Regions from separate parts of the Parabacteroides sp. KHUB-02 genome, predicted to be linked through region 2. Evidence: riboswitches for the same ligand, from Rfam matches in the RefSeq annotation. Region 2 holds a riboswitch; each other region holds the start of a gene.
What was found. A riboswitch is a leader RNA that binds a small molecule or an ion and turns the genes downstream of it on or off. The one in region 2 is predicted to bind cobalamin.
Positions count from the first base shown of each region.

Region 1: linked by a shared signal. The riboswitch ahead of ACYIA1_RS06230 (ABC transporter substrate-binding protein) and the one ahead of ACYIA1_RS18180 (TonB-dependent receptor plug domain-containing protein) in region 2 are both predicted to bind cobalamin.
Region 3: linked by a shared signal. The riboswitch ahead of ACYIA1_RS06700 (sirohydrochlorin cobaltochelatase) and the one ahead of ACYIA1_RS18180 (TonB-dependent receptor plug domain-containing protein) in region 2 are both predicted to bind cobalamin.

Region 1 is NZ_JBWQEV010000001.1:1,429,390-1,437,573, forward strand. Features, by position in the region: gene proS (proline--tRNA ligase) at 1-1,187, shown strand, start outside; gene ACYIA1_RS06215 (formate--tetrahydrofolate ligase) at 1,285-2,952, opposite strand; gene ACYIA1_RS06220 (hypothetical protein) at 3,346-3,858, shown strand; gene ACYIA1_RS06225 (precorrin-2 C(20)-methyltransferase) at 3,907-4,611, opposite strand; cobalamin riboswitch at 4,678-4,876, shown strand; gene ACYIA1_RS06230 (ABC transporter substrate-binding protein) at 4,940-6,103, shown strand; gene ACYIA1_RS06235 (iron ABC transporter permease) at 6,113-7,150, shown strand; gene ACYIA1_RS06240 (ABC transporter ATP-binding protein) at 7,152-8,165, shown strand.
Region 2 is NZ_JBWQEV010000001.1:4,287,935-4,296,118, reverse strand. Features, by position in the region: gene ACYIA1_RS18195 (sugar O-acetyltransferase) at 286-879, shown strand; gene ACYIA1_RS18190 (HAD family hydrolase) at 872-1,489, shown strand; gene ACYIA1_RS18185 (TerB family tellurite resistance protein) at 1,580-2,377, shown strand; cobalamin riboswitch at 2,432-2,628, shown strand; gene ACYIA1_RS18180 (TonB-dependent receptor plug domain-containing protein) at 2,741-4,804, shown strand; gene ACYIA1_RS18175 (sirohydrochlorin cobaltochelatase) at 4,827-5,924, shown strand; gene ACYIA1_RS18170 (sirohydrochlorin cobaltochelatase) at 5,998-6,927, opposite strand; gene ACYIA1_RS18165 (TonB-dependent receptor) at 6,961-8,184, opposite strand, start outside.
Region 3 is NZ_JBWQEV010000001.1:1,542,398-1,550,581, forward strand. Features, by position in the region: gene ACYIA1_RS06690 (PepSY domain-containing protein) at 1-1,300, opposite strand, end outside; gene ACYIA1_RS06695 (TonB-dependent receptor) at 1,319-3,700, opposite strand; gene ACYIA1_RS06700 (sirohydrochlorin cobaltochelatase) at 3,847-4,764, opposite strand; cobalamin riboswitch at 4,893-5,090, opposite strand; gene aspT (aspartate-alanine antiporter) at 5,176-6,873, shown strand; gene ACYIA1_RS06710 (bifunctional aspartate transaminase/aspartate 4-decarboxylase) at 6,886-8,184, shown strand, end outside.

The DNA of each region.
Region 1 (8,184 bases), 2.9 Mb from region 2:
GTTTGAAGACAAATCATGACGGTACGGGGGTTGTCGTAGATCCGGCAGCTAAACTGGAAGAGGAATTGATCATTCGCCCGACTTCGGAGACCATTATATGGAATACATACCGTAACTGGATTCAGTCTTACCGTGACCTGCCTATCTTGTGCAACCAATGGGCGAACGTGATGCGCTGGGAGATGCGTACTCGCTTGTTCCTTCGTACGGCTGAGTTCTTGTGGCAGGAAGGCCATACCGCTCACGCTACTCGTGAAGAAGCGGAGATAGAAGCTAAGAAGATGCAAGACGTTTATGCGAACTTCGCAGAGAATTATATGGCAATGCCGGTAATAAAGGGCGTGAAGTCTGAGAGCGAGCGTTTCGCCGGTGCTTTGGATACCTATACGATCGAGGCGATGATGCAGGATGGAAAAGCTTTGCAGGCGGGAACTTCCCATTTCTTGGGGCAGAACTTCGGTAAGGCTTTCGACGTTACTTTCATCGACAAGAACGGTAAGAGCGACTATGCTTGGGCTACTTCTTGGGGTGTTTCCACACGTTTGATCGGAGCGTTGATTATGTCTCACTCTGATGATAACGGTTTGGTATTGCCTCCACATTTGGCTCCGATACAGGTTGTGATCGTACCGATCTACCGTAGCGCTGAGCAATTGACGCAGATCAGCGAGAAGGTCGCTGGTATCGTGGCTAAATTGAAAGCGTTAGGCATTTCCGTGAAATATGATGACGCTGATAACAAGAAGCCGGGCTGGAAGTTCGCTGAGTACGAGTTAAAAGGTGTTCCCGTGCGTTTGGCTATGGGTGGTCGTGATTTGGAGAATAATACGATCGAAGTAATGCGCCGTGATACTTTGGAGAAGGAGACGATCACTTGTGATGGCATTGAGGAATACGTGAAGAATCTGTTGGAGGAAATCCAAGCGAATATCTTCAAGAAAGCGTACGATCACCGTGAGGATAACATCATAAACGTAGATACGTATGAGGAATTTAAGGAGAAGATCGAGGATGGCGTCTTCATCATGGCCCACTGGGATGGAACCCCGGAAACAGAAGAATTGATCAAGAACGAGACGAAAGCTACGATCCGCTGTATTCCTTTAGCTGGTGATAAGACTCCGGGTAAGTGTATGGTGACAGGTAAACCGTCGGCTTGCCGGGTACTGTTCGCCAGAGCTTATTGATCGCCCCCCGGTTTCGGGGCGAGAGTGGTTATAAAAAAGGTACGCCTTACTGAATGTGTGAGGCGTACCTTTTTTATTTAAATTGTTTTACTGTCTATTAACTCAATCCCTCAATCATGCCATCCACGATATCGATCTTTCGGGCTTGCGGCTCTTTAGGGAGCCCCGGCATACGCATGATCTCGCCCATGACGACAACGATCATCTCGGCTCCGTTATTGATGATTACATCTCGTACTTTTAGTTCGAAATCCTTGGCGACCCCATAAGCTTTCGGATCGGAAGAGAATGAATATTGAGTCTTGGCGATGCAGATCGGATAATGGGAAATACCCAAGCTTTCGATCTGACGCAATTTTTTATCGGCCAAAGTCGTATAAACAATCGAAGAGGCTCCGTATATCTTCTGGGCCACTTTTTGTACCTTCGTACGGATCGGATCATTCAGATCATATGTATATTGTAAAGGAGCGGAAGGATGATTTTCGATCGTATCAACCACTAAGCGGGCAAGCTCCGTACCCCCTTCACCTCCTTCGGAGAAAACGTTATTCATGGCGAATCCAACCCCTTTTTCCTTGCAATGCTCAGCCACTAAAGCGATCTCCTCGTCCGTATCGGTAGCGAAACGGTTGAAAGTCACGATTACTTGCTGTCCGAAGCTCTTCATATTCTCAATGTGTTTATCTAAGTTAGCGAATCCGTTCTTTAATCCTTCGATATTCGGTTCCTTGATTTCTTTTTCAGGAACGCCACCATGAAGTTTTAAGCTCTGGGCAGTCGCTACGATGACTGTCAGTTTCGGTGAAAGCCCCGCTTTTCTACATTTGATATTAAAGAATTTCTCTGCGCCCAGATCAGCGCCGAAACCAGCCTCCGTAATCACATAATCTCCATAAGTAAGAGCCATTTGGGTGGCCAATATGGAATTACATCCATGGGCGATATTAGCGAAAGGACCTCCATGTACAAATGCGGGAGTATTCTCCGTTGTTTGTACTAGGTTCGGCAGTAATGCGTCTTTTAGCAATACGGTAATAGCTCCGGCTATGCCAAGATCATTTACCGTGAAAGGCTTATCTTCGTTTGTATAACCCAATAAAATATTTCCGACACGTCGTTTCAAATCCTCTATATCCGTAGCCAAGCAAAGGATCGCCATGATCTCTGAAGCGGGAGTGATGTCAAATCCGGTCTCGGTAGGGACACCGTTCGCCGAGCCGCCTAGACCCGATACGATGTTACGTAAGCTACGGTCGTTTACGTCAAGAACCCGTTTCCATTTGATCTCCTTCAATCCCTCGCAGGTGTTGCGAGTCTGATAAATATAGTTATCCAATAAAGCGGTAATCATATTGTGGGCGGAAGTAACCGCATGAAAATCCCCTGTAAAATGCAAGTTGATGTTTTCCATAGGAAGCACTTGGGCATATCCACCTCCGGCAGCACCACCTTTCATGCCGAAACACGGGCCAAGAGACGGCTCACGTAAAGCGACCACCGCTTTCTTCCCTATTTTATTCAGCCCTAAAGCCAGACCGATCGAAACCGTAGTCTTTCCGATTCCCGCTTTAGTGGGAGTGATAGCGGTCACTAAAATTAAATTATGCTGGTCCATTTGCTTTTTATCGATCAAATGGATAGGAACCTTGGCAATATACCTGCCATAATTTTGTACTTCCTCACGAGGGATACCTAACGTTGTCGCAACTTCCTTAATTTTACGCAAGTCTGTTTCTCTTGCTATCTCAATGTCCGATTTCATGTGCTTTATGTAAGTTTATATAGTTTGAACAAAGTAAATCTAATTTATTATAATAACAAAATGATACGGAACAAGGTTTTCCCCCTTTATGGAATAATAAGATTGTGTTATTTTGATATTTTTGTGCGAAGATGGCGATGATCTTGCTTTTTGTGATAGCTGTTAGGCTTGAAATTAAACTTTTTGTAAAGTGAACTTTGCAAAAATCATACGTTTTGCTTGTCGCACTCTTAAAGAATTATAAAATAGTCTTTAAAATTATCCATCTATGATAATTTGATTAATTTTGTGGTGTCACAGCGATAAAAAGAAAGCTAAAATGGTTTGAGTGTGATAAATTGAAATAGATAAGAGATTAATAACATTAGCAATATAATATGTAAATTTAAGGTTATGTCAACAGTAAGATTTAGTCAGGTTACATTTGCTACTAAATCGTGGGTAGCAGAAGCATGGGAAAAGATGGTAGTGGAATTGTTTAGCGGCCGTGTCGTAGCGGAAGTCAAACAATTGGATGAAGTATGTGAATCAAAGTGGGAAGTAGAATTGAAGAAGCTTCAAAACGAGGTTCATTCTTTATGTCATCATGCGATCCATCAATTGCTCCCGATAGCCGGCTCTTATCAACAGGCATTACTGGATGACGTTGCCCAAGCCTATACGGTATACGCTCCGGAAGAAGCAGAGTCTATCTTCAACCGGGGAAACCAAGCGATCGAGGATATCAAAGGGCATGTATCGGGTATTCGCTACAACGCTTGTAAAATGCGTGAGGCGAACCGTAAAGTAAGCGAGTTGGAAGATATGCACGCAAAAGCGATCATGTACCATAATTCAGTGAAACCTTATATGGATACACTTCGTTTCCATATCGATCAGCTTAAGCATATATTGCATGTAGCGTAATAAGATGGGCTGTCCGGGTTTGGTTACTCTCCGGGCAGCCTTCTTCTTTTAGCGAGGTTGGATAATCAGTAGGGAGAAATAGGGGAAATCCTTGGAATGTATAGTGGCGATATCAGTAGTATAATATTCTTTTCCTGTTCCTACATTCTCGAAATAATGAAAAACCGCCTTATCCGCATACTGCCGGATACAAGTATGAATAGCCTCTTGGCAACCCGGTAATTTCATGATGACGATGATCATTCCATTTTCTATTTTTGCCGAAAGTTCATCGAATGACGCAGTCCCGGGGATTACATTAATTTGCTCCTCTTGTTTTACGATATGTATCCCGGCCAAGGCACCTGCCGCTATAAATGCCGGAATTCCTGCGATTCGATCTACCGGGATTCCTGCTTCCTCGAATTTATCGTATACATATTGTATAGATGAATAAAAACCAGCGTCTCCCTCGGCGACGATCACGATTTGTTTTCCTTTCAAATATTCAGCTTGGGCATCCAGAAACAATTCGTTATAAGCGTTTAACGCATCTGTCCGTTCCTTACTCATTGGCAAAATAAACGGATGGATCAAGGATTCGTCTACCTCAATAGCTTTCAATATATCCGTCGCCCGAGATATGATTCCATGCTTGCCTTGTGTAGCAGGACAATAGATAATATCAGCCTTTTGTAATGTTTTAAGCCCTTTCAGCGTAATTAATTCCGGATCACCGGGACCTAATGAGACTAAGTGAATAGGATGATTCATGTGTATCTGTTTTTATTTGAAACGCAAAAGTCCTTAAAATTGCGGATGTATACAAATATTCTTACTACTTTTGTCGCTGTAACAGGCTCCGCTTATCTCTTTTTCCGGGAGGCGGATTAAAAGGGAACCGGGTGAGAATCCCGGACAGACCACGCTGCTGTGAACTTCTAAACATTCGGACAATACCTTGGCCACTGGTTTCGTAATCGGGAAGGCGTCCAGAATGGAAGTAAGTCAGAAGACCTGCCGGTTCATAAATAAATGTTGCTGTCCCGTGGAGCAGGACGAGAGTAACTGTCAATGATCAACTGTCAATTAAACAAGGATTATGAATAAGTTTATAGCGGGTGGATGCTTGCTTTTATCGGTATTGACTTTATCATGTACTTCAGGTATCCGTGAAAAAGGAGAAATAGGGAAGACGGCTTCCGTAGAGCAATCCGCATTCTCGCAAGAGCAGGTTAAGCCTTTATACGCCCAAGGATTCAAGCTTACCTATGCGGATCAATATGTCTTGGCTGATATTCAAGATCCTCAAAACGAGGAAAGCACCACGTTTCATTATGCGTTCGTAAAAAGAGGTTCGAAACCCACGGGGATTCCCGTTGATTATACGATGATAGAGCTTCCCATCCGAAGCGTTATCTGTATGACTTCCCTGCAATTATCGAATTTTATTAAATTGGGTGCTTTGGATAAGGTCGTTGGGATTACCAGTACACGGCATTTGTTCAATAAAGAGATGAACGAACGCCTGAAAGAAGGTAAAACCGCAAAGATCGGTATAGAGGGAAATTTCGATAACGAGGTTATCATGAGTATGAATCCTGATTTGATCCTTGTATCGCCATTCAAGCGGGGAGGCTATGAGACGCTGAAAGACGTGGGTATCCCCTTGATTCCCCATTTGGGTTATAAGGAGACTACGCCATTGGGACAAGCTGAATGGATCAAGTTCATAGGCTTGTTGTTAGGGGTAGAGAAAGAGGGCAATGAGCGTTTTGCCGCCATTGAGAAGAGGTATAATGAATTAAAGGAACTTACGGCGGATGGCAAGGTTAAAAAACGTCCGATCGTTTTTAGTGGCGAGTTACGGGGTGGAAACTGGTATGCCGTAGGAGGAAAGAGTTTCTTGGCACAGCTTTTCAAGGATGCCGGCGCTGATTATTTCTTGAAAGACGATGAGCGATCCGGTGGTGTTACATTAGACTTCGAGACGGTCTATAACCAAGCGGACGATGCTGATTACTGGCGTATCGTGAATAGTTTCCCGGGAACGTTTAGCTATGAGGCATTGAAAGAGCAAGATCCTCGTTATGCGGATTTCCGTGCGTTCCGGGAGAAAGGGATTATCTATTGTAATATGAAGAACACGCCGTTTTATGAGAGTATGCCGACAGAACCGGAGATCGTCCTAGCGGATTTGCTTCATATCTTTCATCCGGATTTATTACCGGATCATGAGCCGGTCTATTATTCTCGACTTAAATAAGGAACACTGATGAGACATTCAAATACCCTATGGATGCTGGCGATTGTCACGGCTATTTTTGTTCTAATCTTTTTGAATTTGGTGTTGGGGTCAGTCTCTATTCCTCTTCAATCGGTTTGGCATATTATCTGGAATTCAGGAAATGAGCCTATTACATGGCAGAATATTATCTGGAAATCCCGACTACCACAGGCATTGACAGCGTTGGTAGCGGGAGCAGGCTTATCCATCAGCGGCTTACAGATGCAAACCGTTTTCCGTAATCCATTGGCCGGACCTTCGGTCTTAGGTATCAGTTCGGGAGCGAGCATGGGTGTCGCTTTTGTGGTGTTGTTAAGCGGTAGTTTAGGGGGCGTTGCCTTGAGTAAACTTGGTTTTATGGGGGAGATCGCCTTATCGATAGCGGCCGTGATCGGTTCCTTATCCGTGATGGCGCTGATCGTGTATGTTTCCCAAAAGGTAAAAGGAAATGTCACGTTGTTGATTATCGGTGTGATGATCGGTTACGTGGCAAACGCCGTGATCGGTGTACTTAAATTCTTTAGCGTCGAGGAGGATATCCGTGCATACGTGATTTGGGGATTGGGTAGTTTCGCCCGTGTTTCCGGTAATCAGATGACGTTGTTCGTGATTCTTATGACAATCTTGATCCCTCTCTCGTTCCTGCTTATCAAGACCATGAACTTGATGCTTCTTGGGGATAGCTACGCACGCAATTTGGGACTTAATATCAAGCGGGCCCGTTTGTTGGTTATCACCTCGGCCGGGGTCCTTACGGCGATTGTCACGGCTTATTGCGGACCTATTATCTTCTTGGGGCTAGCCGTTCCGCATTTATGCCGGGCCATATTTCAAACTTCCGACCATCGGATTTTAATGCCTGCGGTCTTATTCGCAGGTGCGGCGTTGGCGTTGATCTGTAATTTGATCGCCCGTATGCCGGGGTTCGAGGGAGCGTTACCTGTCAACTCGGTAACCGCTTTAGTAGGTGCTCCTGTAGTGGCTTCGGTATTATTTAGAAAACGAAAGAATGAATTGAACGAGTAAGATGAAACAAGATACGATTCATATTAACGGACTTTCGATCGGTTACCATTCTAAGAGTAGTACAAAGCTGGTAGCTAAAGGTATACACTCTACGATCTATAGTGGTGAATTAACCTGTTTGCTGGGTGCTAACGGGGTGGGGAAGTCTACTTTATTGCGCACGTTATCGGCTTTCCAACCTAAATTAGATGGGGAAATATTGGTCCTAGGAAAAGATATAGATGCTTATTCCGATAAGGAATTGAGCACCACGATCGGTGTCGTGCTGACCGATAAATGTGAGATCCGGAATATGTTGGTACGGGAATTGGTCGGGATGGGACGTAGCCCGTATACCGGCTTCTGGGGCAAGTTGAGCAAGGATGATAAGCGGATCGTGGAAGAATCCATCGCCCTTGTCCGCATTGAGGAACTAGCATCCCGCATGGTCCATACCTTATCGGATGGAGAACGCCAGAAAGTGATGATCGCTAAGGCGCTCGCTCAGGAGACTCCGGTTATTTACTTGGATGAACCTACCGCATTCCTTGATTTTCCCAGCAAGGTAGAGATTATGCAATTACTCCATCATCTAACCCGGAAAACGAATAAGACGATATTTATGTCCACTCACGATTTGGAGCTGGCTCTCCAGATATCGGATAAGATCTGGTTAATGGACAAAGCGAATGGTATCTCTACCGGTACCCCCGAGGATTTGGCATTGAGTGGTCATCTAAGCAATTTCTTCGCCCGGAAAGGGATTGTTTTCGATAAGGATACCGGATTATTCCGTATAGATAATCAATTCTCCCGACAGATCCGCCTCGTTGGACATGGCCAGAAATACGCTATGGTGCGTAAAGCACTCCAGCGAAACGGAATTTTGGCGAATCGGGAAGTGGAATCGAATATCTGGATTGAGACTGGCGATTTAAAGACCACCCACTTTATCATCCATGAGACTTCCGGCGGTACCTATATCACCCAAACGATAGAAGAATTACTTGCCTATTTTGATACTGAAAAATCATAACTATGAAATTTTCAATTCA
Region 2 (8,184 bases):
CGTGTTTTCCTGAATCCTTCCACCGAAAACAATAGCGCATGCTAAAATTTACAAGAAGCTCCACTTAAATGAGATGTTAAATGAAAAAGTCTTACTTTTTGTAGAGTCAACAGGCAAGTACAGTTTTTATACATTTCGTTTGTTCGTGTTCTCAGCTATTTTGTGTAACTTTGCGTATGCTTGAAGGCATATCAATTTGAAGCTGCCTATTCTTGCTTGCGTTACCTTGTCGTAATAATTGGCTCAAATAAAGAATAAGACTCTACAATGAGATGAATTGAACACATGAAAACTGAATATCAAAAATGTATGGATGAGGAGCCTTTCGACGGCTCATCGCCCGAAATAACGGAAATGACTGTCCGTAACAAAAGGCTACTACACCAACTCAGAGAAACGGATTATGCCGACAATGAGGCAAAGCAGCGCATCTATCGGCAGATGTTCGGAAGTATCGGCAAGGATGTTTACATCGACATAGACTTCCGATGCGAGTATGGGAAAAACATCTATTTCGGGAACAAGGTGATCGTGAACATGAACTGTACGTTCCTCGATAATAACAATATCATTATCGGTAACAACGTGATGATAGCCCCCGATGTGAAAATATATACCGCAACTCATTCCGTCCACCTCGCAGAAAGGATGCCGGAAAGGACATGTCCCGGAGCGTCCATCTGCGACACAATTGCCCGACCTGTCCTTATAGAAGATGGTGTATGGATAGGAGGCGGCTCTACAATCCTTCCGGGTGTGACTGTCGGCCAAAACTCTGTCATCGGAGCAGGCAGTGTTGTCGTGAAAGATATTCCTGCCAATTCCATAGCTGTCGGCAATCCTTTCCGTGTAATTAAAAATATCGAAGATAATGATTAAAAACCTCATTTTTGATTTTGGCAAGGTCCTTGTAAATCACGATTTGCAACCCTTGCTTGAACGACATTTCGGGGATGATGAAGTGTCGCTAATCGGTTTTCACAAGATTCTATCAGATCCGGAATTTATAAACATGTGCGACCGTGGAATAATCCCGTTTGAGAAAATGATTGACGGAGCGATAAAAAGGTATCCTGAATATAGTGATGCCTTCACGTTTTTCAAAGATAATTATCTTGAAGAGATAACAGGAGAGATTGAAGGTATGCGTGTACTTCTAAAAAAATTAAAGCAATCCGGATTCAAACTATATGGGTTGACGAACTGGAGCGACACAATCTACCGGGTCATGGAGAAATTCGACATATTCCGGTTGCTTGACGGTGTGGTAATATCGTGTGAGGAACATTTCATCAAGCCTGAAAAGGAAATTTATCTTCGCCTTTGTGACAAATATAGCCTTAAACCGTCGGAATGTTTGTTTACGGATGACAGAATGGTGAATGTGTTGGGTGCAAAGGCGATTGGAATGGAAGCTGTATTGTTCACAACACCCAAAGAATATATTTTTGAAATAGAGCGAATTTGCGGTATCAAAATTGAACAATGATGAATACCAGAAATTGCAACAGCCGGAGATGCGTTTAGAGAATAGCGAATATCGCACCATTGATTAACGACAAATAAAACAAAGAAGAATATGGGTATCGGAAAATGGATAGGCGGTGTCTTGGGGTTTATGGCATTCGGACCACTGGGCGCTTTAGCCGGTATTATATTAGGCTCTTTCTTTGAGGAAGAGGCAAACATGACGGGACAGCCCTTCGGTGGCAGAACCAATTACGATGATCAATATACACGAAGAGACCCATACGCCGGGGAGCGTAACAGTTTCCTTTTCTCCATGTTGGTAATGGCCTCCTATATCATCCGTGCCGATGGGAAAATCATGCACAGCGAGATGGAATATGTCCGTCAATTCCTCCGAAGGAACTTCGGCGAGATCGCCGTAGGCCAAGGTGAAGAGATATTGCTAAAGCTTTTCGACCAAGCCAAACGCATGGAGCAAGAGAATAGCATAGGATTCAAGAATACCATCCGGGAATGCGGAACCCAGATCGCATACAACCTAAGTTATGAGGAGCGGCTGCAACTGCTGGCGTTCCTCGCCGAGATCGCTAAGAGCGACGGTAATGTTTGCGCCACCGAGATCAACGCTTTAAAAGAGGTAGCCATAGCGATGGGAATGTCTGAAAAGGAAGTTGAATCCATGTTAAATCTTCAGGAAAACTCCCTAGATAACGCCTATAAAGTATTAGAGATAGAACCCACGGCTACGGACGATGAGGTGCGTGCCGCTTACCGCCGCATGGCTATCAAACATCATCCGGACAAAGTAGCCAACCTTGGTGAAGATATCCGCAAGGCCGCCAATGAGAAACTCCAAAAGATCAATGAGGCTAAGGAGCGTATCTATAAAGCGAGAGGCATGAAGTAAATAAGAAAATGGAAATATTTTCTCAATGTCTGTATTATTTAATTAAAAAGACCTACCTTTGCCCACGATTTTAGTAATCAAGCTATCACATAGTTTGGTGAGAGGGAATCCGGGGTGAATCCGGAGCTGTTCCTGCAGCTGTAATCCTCATTAAGTTGGTTAGAAGTTCAAAAGCCACTGTTCCAGAATTGGAATGGGAAGGTTTCTAACCAGAGGAGAGCCAGAATACCTGCTAAAGTCTTACAATAACATCAAGCTTCCAGGATAGAAGTATGTGTCATACAAAAAACGATTCAATTTATTTTTTGAGACATAACCAGATAGAGGCTTGTTGTTTTATTTCGTGTATAAATAAAACACTATATGAGGCTTTTAGCATTCGCTATTCTGGTGGCATGCGTACAATCCGTATGCGCCCAAAGCATATTGAAAGATCCGAAGGAACTTTCCGTGCTATTGAACGAGATCGTGGTCACCGGTACGGGTACCGAACACTATCTGAAAGACGCCCCTGTGCAAACAGAGGTAATCACCGGCAAAGCCCTTGACAGTTACCAAGGACGCAGTATGCAAGATATTCTGGAAGGGCTGAACGCTTCCATCACCTTTAATCCGAGCGACATGGGTAGTGGCATCCAGATGAACGGATTAGGTAACGATTACATCTTGATCCTTATCAATGGCAAACGGATCAACGGAGATACCGGCGGACAAAACGACTTGAGTATTATCAACCCCGCCAATATCGAACGTATCGAGATCGTAAAAGGTGCCGCCTCTTCCCTGTATGGCTCGGACGCTATCGCCGGTGTTATCAATATTATCACGAAAAAGAACCGGGATAAAGTGAGCCTATCGAATACGACTCGTGTCGGATCATATGGAGATATATTGGAAAGCGTACAAATCGGCTTTGGGCATAAGAGAGTGAATTCCACCACCTCACTTAGTACGACCCACACGGACGGCTGGCGAAATACGACCCAAGAATGGGACCATCACGAGGTAATGGATGGAACCGTGACACGAACCGTAAACCGATCCACGAACTTTACGTTAAGGGAGAACTTAACCTACAAAGTGAACGACCGGCTGAGCCTTTCGGCCGATGGCTCTTTTTACCAGAAATGGAATTATCGTCCGCACGGCGCATTCAAGTATTATACCTATGATCAATTCTACCGGAACTTCGATGTAGCCGGAGGAGCTAAATACGCATTGGGAGGGCAGAACTTCCTTTCGGTAGATCTAACGTATGGTAACTATAGCTATTTCTATAATTACCATCATAAAGATGTCACGAACTTCTTCGATCCGGAGACGGGTTTACGTATTACCCGTTATCCGGGGGAACATATTCTGGAAACCTCTCAACAACGTTTCCTAGGACAAGCCAAAAGCGTATTCCACCTCGGGGAAAACAATATCCTAAGCGCCGGACTCGAATATCAATACGATCATTTGAAATCTCCCCGGCGTATCGAGAACGGGAAAGCCTCCGTATTTACGGCTTCCGCTTATGTACAAGACGAATGGAATCCGACGGATCGGTTGAATGTGACGGTAGGTGGGCGCTTCGTCGTGCACCAAGAGTTCGGGGCTACGTTTACCCCTAAAGTCTCCGCCATGTACAAACTAGGCGACTTCAATATCCGAGCCACATACTCAAATGGATTTAAGGCTCCTACCTTAAAGGAGTTGCACGATGATTATATCACGCAGATCGGCGGCGGCCCGTGGAAACATTATTATGGTAATAAGGATTTAAAACCGCAAAAGTCCAATTATTATTCGGCGAGCGTAGAATATCATGCGTCGAACCTGCAGATCACGGTAACAGGATTCTACAACCGTATCAAGAACATGATCGCCTTGACCGAGATCCCGACAAGCGCCGAAGACCGATTGGATGAGATCGAGGCCAGCATGCAACACAAGAACTTATCCAAAGCCCGCTCTTTCGGGGGAGATATATCGCTCACCTATCAAATCCTATCTTCCTTGGCTATTGGTGGAGGCTATAGCTATACGGATGCCAAAGCGCAATATACGGATGATCCAGCCGACCCGAATTATATGCTCTACACCCCGATCAACGGAACCTCATTCCATAATGCCAATTGGAAACTAGCATGGAACCATGCGTGGAAAAAGTATAAATTGGATGTCACCTTGTTCGGCCGATACCAATCCACCCGCTTTTATATCACGGACGGTGATGGAAAAAGTTATCAGCTATGGCGATTGAATACCCGTCATAACGTATTGAAAAAGAAAAAATGGAACCTAGATATCAATGTCGGTATCGATAATATCTTCGATTATGTGGATCGTACCCCGTTCGGACGCCATCGTGGAACTACGTCTCCCGGACGGACTTGGTACGCCTCCTTTATCGTGAAATTTCAGAATAAACATAAACTATAAACAATCTTAAAAGTTAAATGCGATGAACAAATTTAAGTACCTTTTGCTTGCGGCGAGTCTATTTGCCTCAAGCGCAGTTTTTACCTCCTGTGATGATGGAGACGACGACAATACCGCAAACCCGGCGGAAGAAGTCGTAAAGACAAGTAAGAAACATGACACGGCGATCTTGTTGTGTACATTCGGTAGCACATTCAAGGAGTCTATCAAGACTTACGACGCAACATTGGCCGATTTCCAGAACGCATTTCCCGATGCGGACATCTATTTGTCATTTACCTCCCGTACTTGCGTGAATCGTGTAGAGGCAGAGACCGGTATCGCACGTTACCAACCGGACCTTTGGTTACAAGCTCTAGGAAATGCCGGTTACAAGAAGGTAGCGGTACAGTCCTTACACATCATCCCGGGTGAGGAATACCTAAGCTTGATGAATACGGACGTGAAGAAGAAATTCATGATCGAGTCTTTCCCGAGTGTTCAAGTCGTAAAAAGCCCTTGTTTGGTATACGACGAGGATGATGTGGAAGCCGTAGCGAAAGTCCTATACAGCCACTACAGTGATAAATTGGCTGATAACAAGAACATCCTTTTATTAATGGGACATGGTAACCCGGATAAAAACTATAACGCAAATACGAAATACACGGAAACAGAAGAGGCTATGCAAGCCTTGGCCGCTAACAAAAATGTATTCGTAGGTACCGTTGATTACGGAGATATGTTGTTCTGGCCGGAAGAAGGCGAACCTAATGAGGAATGTGTCTATTCCAAACTTACCAAATACTGCGAGGATCATAACTTAAAACCGGAAGAGATCACGATCTCCTTAGCTCCGTTCATGTCTATCGCCGGAGACCATGCGCATAATGACCTTTGGGGTATCGAGGAGGATGATGATTTCAGCGCTGCCGCTCCTAACGCCGACGCTTGCTGGAGACTAAAACTTTTGAAGATGGGCTTCAAGATTGACACGAAAGAAAGCCATAACGGAAGTTTAGAGAACTGTAAGATCATAGGCTTAGGCGATTACGACGCTGTTCGTCAGATCTGGGTGAACCATCTAAAAGCATTATATAATGATGCGGAGGCTTGGGAAACCGGAGAAGACTACCAGTAAATAATTGAGAATTGAGAATTGAAAATTGGTTCAGTAAGTACTCACTAATTTTCAATTCTCAATTTTCAATTGTTCAGTGTGTATATAGTTTCTTTCGATCAAAAATCGTCGCCCGTTTATATTTCATGGCGAAACGAATGTGATCGATAAATAAAGACCGGATCGCCGGATTCTCACCTAGAGGCTTTAAATAAATATCCACATCGAAACCCTGTTGGCGTAACCCCTTCTGCCAGAAATCAGCGACCGTATTTTCCGTACCTCGAATCAGTACGAACATAAAAGGAATCAACTGCACACTCTTATGACCGGCTTGGCGCATTTGCTCACCTACATCCTCGATCGTAGGGAAACCCTCACGGGTTCCGGCATAATAATCTTTCATTCCTTTGGTCTGAAACATATACCCCAATTTCGCATAAGCCGAGTTACTGGCATGATAAGTTCCGTGCGCCACCAATAACTTAGCCCCATTTTTAGTCACTCCGGAAGGTGAGGAAACCGCTTTCATCACCGCCTCATAATCGGTATCATCATATAACAAGGGATTACCTACACGCAAATCCTTAAACAAACCTTTCCGTTGTTCCGCCTCTTTGCGGATCGCTTCCATCTCCACACCCTCTATAATGATAGTCGGTTGGATAATTACATGGGTAAACCCTTGATCACGCAACTCCACCAAGGCGTCCGCCGGCAACTGAACCCAAACACCTTGCGCCCTCAACCGACTCACTACGCTACGGGCGCTATAAGCCTGCCGGACTTCCACGTCCGGGAAAGCCTCCTTGACACGCTTGTTCATCACATCGAGTACTTGGGCACGAGCTTCTGGGTAAGCACTCCCGAAATGTACCATCAAGATCGCTAACTTATCTCCCTTTTCCATGCTCTCCCGGATATCGGAAGCGTAAAACTCCCGCCCGGGTTTCGCCCATAACGAACAGGCGAACCCAAGCAGGAGTGAACAAACAAACATGGATCGTAAAAATCCCCTATACATTATTATATTAGTTGATAGTTGACATGTGACAGTTTACTGCTTGAAACGGACCAGAAGGCTGACGTAATAGGTACGGCCCGGGGTCAATGTAGCGTAATTGTAATTAAAGGGACGATCGTCTACATAATCAAAAAGGTTCTCGATACCTACTCCCGGTTCCAATAAGAAATCGCCGGCTCTAAACGTATGGCTCGTATTGAGGTTCCACAAGGAATATTTCGGCGCGTATCCATAAGAAGTAGAATAACGTTCCCCTTGGATGCGTCCGTTAAAATTCACGTTCAGCTTATACTTATTCCAAGTATGAGACCACATAGCCGCTACCGTACCACTATGTTTAACGGTCTTATCCAAAGGCTCATCCTCATATACGTTTTTTCCATCCATGAAACTATAGCCACCATTCAAGGTAAAGCCCGCTCCCAGATAACTATTGAAGGTTACGTTAATACCTTTGATCTTCGCTTTATCGATATTCGCACGCATCTGTATCTCATCATAGTCCGTACCATGGGCGGTGTTATAAGCATCCCGTTCCGCCGTATCCAATATCTTATAGTTAATCATGCTACGTACGTTATTCATAAAAGCGGACACGGACAAAGAGAAATACCGCATCGTATATTCAGCGCTCAACGTAAAATTGTCGCTCTTCTCCGGGTCCAAATCCGGATTACCGATCGTAAGGCGAGTCGCTCCGGACGCTTTCTTCTCCGATTCCGTATACAACTCCTTCAATTCAGGCGTCCGGAAACCAGCCGCATACGATCCGCGGAAATTAAAACCGCCTACCTTATACAGCAAAGCCACGTTAGGAGTCGCATAACTCTTAAAATTCTCATGGTAAATATAGCGCAAACCTGCGTACGCTTGGAAATGCTCATTGATATTGATCTCGTCTTGAGCATAAAGCGCGGTCGTGTACATACTTTTACCCGCTATGTTATCCGTCTCGCTACTCAGTAACTCTTTAATGAACTCCGTACCAGCCGAAAGCTTATTATATTTGCCCAAACGAAAGATTCCCTTGACATTCAAGTTATGGTAATGAATCCGTTTCGTCATATCACTCTCTCCGCTTTTCTTTCCATCAAAGAAATCCTTATACGTACTATGATTGTCCGACAGATAATCAGCGTTCAAATAAGAGTTCTTATTAATCATGTATTGAGCGCCCGCCCCATAAGTGAACGTCTCTTTTCTCATATCATAGTTGGTCGTATTCACTTTATCCATTGGCATCGGACGATCGCTGGA
Region 3 (8,184 bases), 2.7 Mb from region 2:
TCCAATGGTTCCAACGAGACGGCGTATTTACATAACGGTATTGTCCATTACGGGGATTAATGTAATAACAACTATTATCCACGTCTTGAATAGATACTTTCCAGACCGGGAGTTCTAAATTCCTTTTTCGTGAGATATAATACGTATCATAAGCATCCAACAGTTTGATATCAGCCGTGGTCCTGATACCATGTATCTGAGACAATACGGAACGGATTTCTTCCGGTCGCAGGTTCAATAAAGATATCCCGTCACTCTTATTTGCGTTCACGACAATATCCTTCGTGTCTGTTTGTACGATGTAAAAGGGTATATCACCAAAACTACTCCATTCCAATTGACGGATCTGGCCGGGATAGGCTTGTATGACCGCCCTGTAATCCAACGGATAATCGAGTGGGGAAGGAGCCATCTTCCGCAGTTCTTGAACCGGGTTTATATCGAGCTTGGCTTTCAACCCCCAATCCTGTACACGAGCTAAAGACATCATACCACTAAAGCAGAAGGTGAGGACGAATAAACCGAATAACACCCCAAGAATATGATGCCATTTATACCAGAACTTCTTATAAGGGGAAATCAAATGACGTCTCCTCGCTAACCGGAAATCCCGTATTCCTAAATAGATCCCGGCGATACACATAACGCACCCGATTCCGGATAACCAGACAACTACCTTTATCCATAATTCAGCGTCTTGCCGCAAGGAAGTGAAATAGACCCAATGAGGGATCGCCCCGAGCCAAGTCCAGAAACGACTGTTTTTATCCGTATATTGCAAAACCTCCCCGGATTTAGAGGATATGTATAATTCATGTCGTTCCGGATCGGCGAAATGGAATTTATAGATCGGAAATTCCTCTTTTAAACGACCGAATGGAATCCATTGGTCCAAGGTGTACAAGGAATCTACCTTCGCTATGGAAGAGGTATTCCATTGTGATGCCACACGTTGGATACGATTCCAGTCGATTACGGGTAATCTTTCCGTCGAGTCGGCAGGAATATCATAGCTCCCTTTCTCCGTCCGGATATGAAAAACAGTTTGTCCCAAATAGCTGTTTAAGGTAACATGGCTTATCCGCTCGTTCTGCGGTAAACGTTTCTCTATCTGGTCTAACGAAGGAAGATTCTCCAGAGAGAGAATATCCATCTTCGCCCGTTTATCGGCCCGGTCCGCTCGCGGGAACGTATGGTAGATCATTACCAATCCCGATAGGAACCAAACGAGAAACAGGATACTGAACGCCGTGCCCAGTATCCTGTGTATAAATAGCGTGATCTTTGTCAATAGATTCATGAGCGTATGTTCTATATATTATAATGTATAGGAGATAGCCACTTGGAAATTACGAGGCATGCTTGGCACCATCTGTTGTCCGAGCGCTTGGTTATAATAATTGTTGTCAAACAAGTTATTCAAGTTGAATGTAAGGTGAATATTGTTGTTCAACAAATAAGACATACCGAAATCGGTTACCCAATACGGATCGAACCAAGAGTTGTTAGATGTATTACGGTATACTTTACCGGTATAACTGCTACTCAAGTGAAATTCCAGATTCTTCAAGACACCCCGAGGGATGGTATAACTGCCGTATGCGTAGAAAGTCTGGTTCGGTACGTTGCTCTGCCAGTTTCCTTCTTGGCTATTCAATTGTTGCTTTGTCTCATCCGGGTTATTGCCATAGATAGCCTCGATCAATTCCGGATCCTTTATTTCTTTCATCTCCCGGATCTTGGAGTCGTTCAATCCATAACCGATCGTCAGCGCTAAGGTGCTTACCGGAGAAAGAGTGACATCAAAATCAAAACCTTTGGAATCTTGTACACCCACCTGTCCGATTACACTCATCGTGGTAGTCTCGCCGTTTACTTCCTCTTGATAGTTGTTGGTCAACGTAGCCGTACTGTTCATCTTCCGGATATAGAACAAGCTGGCATTGGCGCTTAATATATTGTTCAATTGATATTTAAGACCCACCTCGGCTTGGTATCCTTTCTCCGGCTTAAATACTTCCTCATTGCGAGCAGGCTCGAAACGATTTCCATCACCTCCTACATAAATGACGTTATCTTGATAGAACGTACGGATCGGCTTGAAGAAAGAGGCGAAAGACGCATAAATGGATGTATTCGGATGGGGCAGATAGACCGCTCCGAAACGATAAGTCAACGCCTTATTCTTTATCATATTGAAGCTTGAATGCTCCTCATACTCACGTCGTCCGGTAGGAGTTGTAGCGCTGGCGGACATATAACGGAAAAAGTCGTAACGTAGAGCGGCTAATACCTTCCATTGCTCGTTGAACTCAACCATATCTTGAAGATAAAGGCTGTTGGAATAATGATGCGTAACCGTTGCTTTCGAGAATTTACTGGTCATATATCCCATGCTATGCGGATCATAAACGGATACATGCGAATAAAGGCCGGGACCCTGAACATCATCTCCTAAATTATAGCCCGAATAGCTGGTACGATTCAAGGCGACGAAAGAGTAACCTCCCATATACGTATGCTTTATCTCACCCGTCCTGAATTTACCGCTTAGCTCGAGCGTATTGGCTACCGTCTTGGCTATATGGGAGAAGCGAAGCGGGAAAGAAAGATATACACTGTCCAAACAGATATATTTTTTCTGGCCGTTTTTCATATAATAATGATCATAGATCGGATCATCACTTTCGAGATAGTCGAGGGCTTCCGTCCCAAAATAGTTGATATCGTCGTTATTGTAAGAAAGGCGATCTGTTAGTTTCGCGCCGTTCCAAAAAGTATGTGTGTATTGCGTCGATACGTTCCATGCGTGATTCTTCATAAAGTCGGACTCGTTATTGTAGCGAGCCTCACGGTCAAGTCCCGGTAGCATCTCATTTTTATGGAGATATAACTGTCCTGTTTGCACATTATATACATCATTTGCCATTAAATCGGGAAGACCGATCTCCGTCCCATAGAAGTCGCGGTTAAAACCTCCGCGAACATCTAATATGTCACGTTCCGTCATTTTAGCTTGCAATGCCAGATAACCGGAAAAGCGACGGTTGCCATTATCACGCCAGCCCTCTTGATCGGAAAAGTTGACATTGGCGTAATAATTGACCGGACCGACCAATTTACCGCCCATGCCAAGTGTCGCCTCTTTATTCTCGTAACTACCGTAGGCCAATCGAGCATTAACGCTCTGTTTCTCTGACGGGGATTTACGAACGATATTCAAGGTTCCACCTACGGCTGAATGTCCGTAAAGTACAGAAGCCGGTCCCTTTAATAATTCAATAGACTCGATACAGGATAGATCGGGTACGGGATAAGAGTTGTTTATTGCCGAACGTTCATCGCGGATACCGTCTATCATCATGATAGAATGATCGAAACCACGGATCGACAATTGTTGAAATGCGCCATAAGATGTCTGGAATCGTACGCCCGGCATAAAGCGTACCGCATCTTGGATATTACGGATACCTCGCAACTCCAAACTACTCGCCGTAATGCTATTAATTGAAATAGGAAGATATTTCATAGGTACGTCCAACTTCGTGATTTGTGGACGTGGCTTGCGTGCGGCGGTCGCTACGACTTCTTGAATATTGAATGTCGTATCGGCGAAATTCGTGTACTCATTCTTGTGTTGTGCCTGCATCGTACTGATACATAAGGCTGTCAACGGTAAGATTGTCAAAACTCTTTTCATATATTTAGCATTATAACTGTTTATTGTATGCATGTGAAATCCCTTTCGAAAGAAATTCCATTTTCCTTCGAATGAAAATTTAGTTTCTTTCGGAAGGAATTACTTTTTCTTCCGAAAGGAATAAAACATAGATTTGGAGAACTTTTTTAGTCCTTCTCTACCGCATAAGCTTTCTTCTTATCAACGATATCGATCATCTTATGTTTAGCCATGAAACGGGCATGTTCGATGAAGATCTTCTGAATATCCGGATTCTGTCCCAGACCTTCCATAAATACGCTTACCTCGTAGCCTTTCTTTTCCAGTTCCTCTTTCCAATCACCGGCGATATCGTTTTTCGCATGGTCTCCGGCGACAAACATAAATGGCATCAACAAGACTTTCTTCGTTCCATTGGCCTTTACTTGGGCTACCATCGTATCAAAAGTAGGATAGCCCTCGATGGTTCCTACGGAATAATCCTTGAATCCCTTCTCCTTCAACATATAATCCAACATGGCATATTGAGCCGTCGCCGGAGTATAAGTGCCATGGCCTACCAATAAAGTAGCGCCTTCTTTCGCCCCATTTTTTGTGATAGCGACGATTACCGCCTCATAATCCTCCGGTGTATACAATAAAGGATTACCGATACGAATCTCCTTGAAAGAAGATTTCATGGTGGCAACATCCTTACGTAAGGATTCCATCTCGATACCTTCGATTATATTCGTGGATTGGATCAAGACATGTGTATAACCATCAGTCTTTAATTTTTCCAAGGCCTCGATCGGGTTCAGTTTCTCTACGCCACGAGCTTTTAAGCGGCGCATTACAATGCGAGAAGTCCATGCCTCACGCAACTCAACATCTTTGAAAGCTTCTTTCGCTTTTTGATTGATCGCGTCGATTGTCAAGGCACGGGTATCATCATGGGTTGTTCCAAAATGTACCATCAATAAAGCGGCCTTATCGCCCGGTTGTAAAGAGGCGAATAAATCGGATGCTACAAAATTCTCGCCATCGTGCGCACGACAAACTAGGCTGATGACCAGCAGGAAGAAAGATAGTAAGTGTTTCCTCATCATATGAATATATTAATAATTAGATTACATATCAATCCCACGGAGACAACGTATTATTCTGTCTCCAACATCTTTTAGATATAGGTGATATTTCTATCCTCTTAATTACTCCTAACCCCGGGAGGAATTAATCATTACTTCGCTTGGCAGGTTTCCTGACTGGCTCGGAAAGCAACCTTCCCATCTTTCTTAAGACAGTGGCATAGCAGAACGCTTTCCTTTTCAAGAGCTTCACAGTAGCGGGCACTGTTCCGGATTCTAACCGGATTCCCTTTTATAGAGTTGTCGGTAGACAAACTCTATCACCTAAGCGGTCGCAAATTTATATAAATAATCCCGAAAAGTAACAACATCTTTCAAAGAATCCCTGTTTCAATAGCATCTTTTTTGTTTAACATCAAATAAATAGATATGGAATGGATAACTAATTTACTTCAACATTATCCGGAGCTAGCTATTTTCATAACCTTAGCTCTCGGTTTCTGGATTGGCAAGTTTAAGATAAAGAAGTTCACGCTGGGAACGGTTACCAGCGTATTATTGGTCGGTGTATTGATCGGGCAATTAAAAATCGATATAAGCGGACCGTTAAAGTCCGTCTTTTTCTTGATGTTCCTCTTCGCTGTAGGATATAGCGTTGGGCCACAGTTCTTCCGGGGATTGAAAAAGGAAGGTCTTCCTCAAATGCTTTTCGCCGCCGTCATGTGTATATTTTGTTTGATCGCTCCTTTTTTGTTAGCGAAACTTATGGGATATAACGCAGGCGAGGCCGCAGGATTATTGGCGGGCTCCCAGACGATGTCGGCAGTATTAGGAGTTGCCGAAGATACGATCGGACAGATGAATATTAGCGATACGGATAAAAGCGCTATGGTAAATGTAATGCCCGTGGCCTATGCGGTAACTTATATTTTCGGTACGGCAGGATCCGCATGGTTAGTGAGTGATATCGGGCCACGTCTTTTAGGAGGACTCGACTACGTGAAAAAAGCGTGTAAAGAGCTAGAGGCTAAAATGGGAAATAACGACGAGAGCGAGCAACCGGGCTTTATGCCAGCCGCCCGTCCGGTAACTTTCCGGGCCTATAAGATTAGTAATGAATGGTTCAAGGATGGCAAAAGCGTAAAGCAGTTGGAGGTATATTTAGACCAATTGGGACGGCATTTGTTCGTGGAGCGTGTCCGTATTAATAATGTAGTAACCGATGTTAAACCGGATTTGGTTTTACATACCGGAAATGAGGTTGTTCTAAGCGGTCGCCGGGAATTCGTGATCGGAGAGGAGAACTGGATTGGCGACGAGGTCAATGACATTGAATTGCTTGATTTTCCGGCAGAGACGTTACCCGTACTAGTGATCCATAAGGAATACGTGGGGAAAAAGATCTGCTATTTACGCAATCAATCGTTCATGCATGGTGTTAGCATCAAGTCCGTAAGGCGTGCGGGTATCAATATCCCGGTCTTGGCCGCTACGGTGATAGATTCCGGTGATATGCTGGAATTGGTAGGCATGAAATCAGAGGTAAATAAAGCGGCGACGGCTTTAGGATATCCCGATCGCCCAACCAATCAGACCGATTTGATTTTCGTGGGTATCGGTATTTTCTTAGGGGGAATTTTAGGTTCGCTCGCGATTCATTTCGGGGGTGTCCCGATTAGCCTAAGTACGAGTGGAGGTGCTTTGATAGCCGGGCTCGTCTTTGGATGGCTTCGTTCTAAGCATCCGACCTTCGGGCGTATTCCGGAGCCTTCCGTCTGGATATTAAATAATTTGGGATTGAATATGTTTATCGCCGTAGTCGGTATCACGGCGGGTCCCAGTTTCGTGACCGGATTGAAGGAAGTCGGTATAAGTTTATTTATTATCGGTGCTTTAGCGACATCTATCCCGCTTATCATCGGTATTCTGATGGGACGTTACGTTTTTAAGTTCCACCCGGCTATTACTTTAGGTTGTACGGCGGGTTCACGTACGACAACTGCCGCATTAGGAGCGGTGGAAGATGCCGTAGGAAGTGAGACTCCAGCCTTGGGCTATACCGTTACCTATGCGGTAGGTAATACTTTATTAATTATCTGGGGTGTCGTTATCGTACTAATCATGTAATATATATAATGTATGGAAAAGAAGAAAATACAGATCACGAGAGAATATGAGAAAAAGATGTCGGAGATTAGCCCTTTCGAGCTAAAGAACATCTTGATAGAGTTAGCGGATGAGAGCGCTCGTAAAAGTACGCACATCATGCTGAACGCAGGAAGGGGAAATCCAAACTGGATCAGTACGGTTCCACGGGAGGCATTCTTCCTATTAGGGCAGTTCGCCTTGGAGGAATGCCAGCGGGAAACCGAATTGGCAGATGAGATGGCCGGAGCCGCAGGGGTTCCCAACCGCAAAAGGATCGCGTCTCGCTTCGTACAGTTTCTAAAGAAACATGCGCAATCTCCCGGCGCTACTTTATTGAAGGGTACCTATGAATATCTGGTCACGGAAAAAGGTGTAGATGAGAATGAGCTTGTATACGAATGGGCGGAAGGTGTCATTGGTGATCAATATCCGGTTCCCGATCGTATCTTGAAATATACGGAAATGCTCGTGCGGGATTATTTAGACCAAGAATTATGTGATAACCAGCCCCCTGAGGGAATATTCGACCTTTTCGCTACCGAGGGCGGAACTGCCGCCATGTGTTATATCTTCGATTCCTTGCAGCAGAATTTCTTGTTGAATAAGGGAGACAAGATCGTTCTCTTCGCTCCGGTATTCACTCCTTATATAGAGATTCCGGAACAGGCTCGTTATCTTTTTAATGTCATAGAGATAAAAGCCTTGAAGATGACAAAAGACGGCTATCACACGTGGCAATATCAAGAAAAAGATTTAGATGTCCTGAAAGATCCTAGCGTGAAAGCCGCTTTCATAACAAACCCGAGCAACCCGCCTTCATACGGATTGACAAAAGCATTGATGAATAGGATCGTTGAGATCGTACGGAACGACAATCCCAACCTCATGATTATTACGGATGATGTGTATGCGACATTTATTCCGCATTTTCGCTCGATGATGGCCGAATTACCAAAGAATACGTTATGTGTCTACTCTTTCTCCAAATATTTCGGGGCAACCGGATGGAGATTGGCGGTAATCGCTTTACATCAAGATAATATTTACGACCGGATGATCCGTGAATTGCCAAGAGATAAACAGGAGCTTCTAAAAAAACGATATAGCAGTCTATCCTTACATCCCGAGGATATCCGCTTTATTGATCGTATGGTAGCCGATAGCCGTCAAGTAGCCTTGAATCATACGGCCGGTCTTTCCTTGCCACAGCAAACACAAATGTCTCTGTTTGCGTCTTTCGCTCTATTAGATGCGGAAAATACCTATAAGAAAAGGATGCAGGATATGATC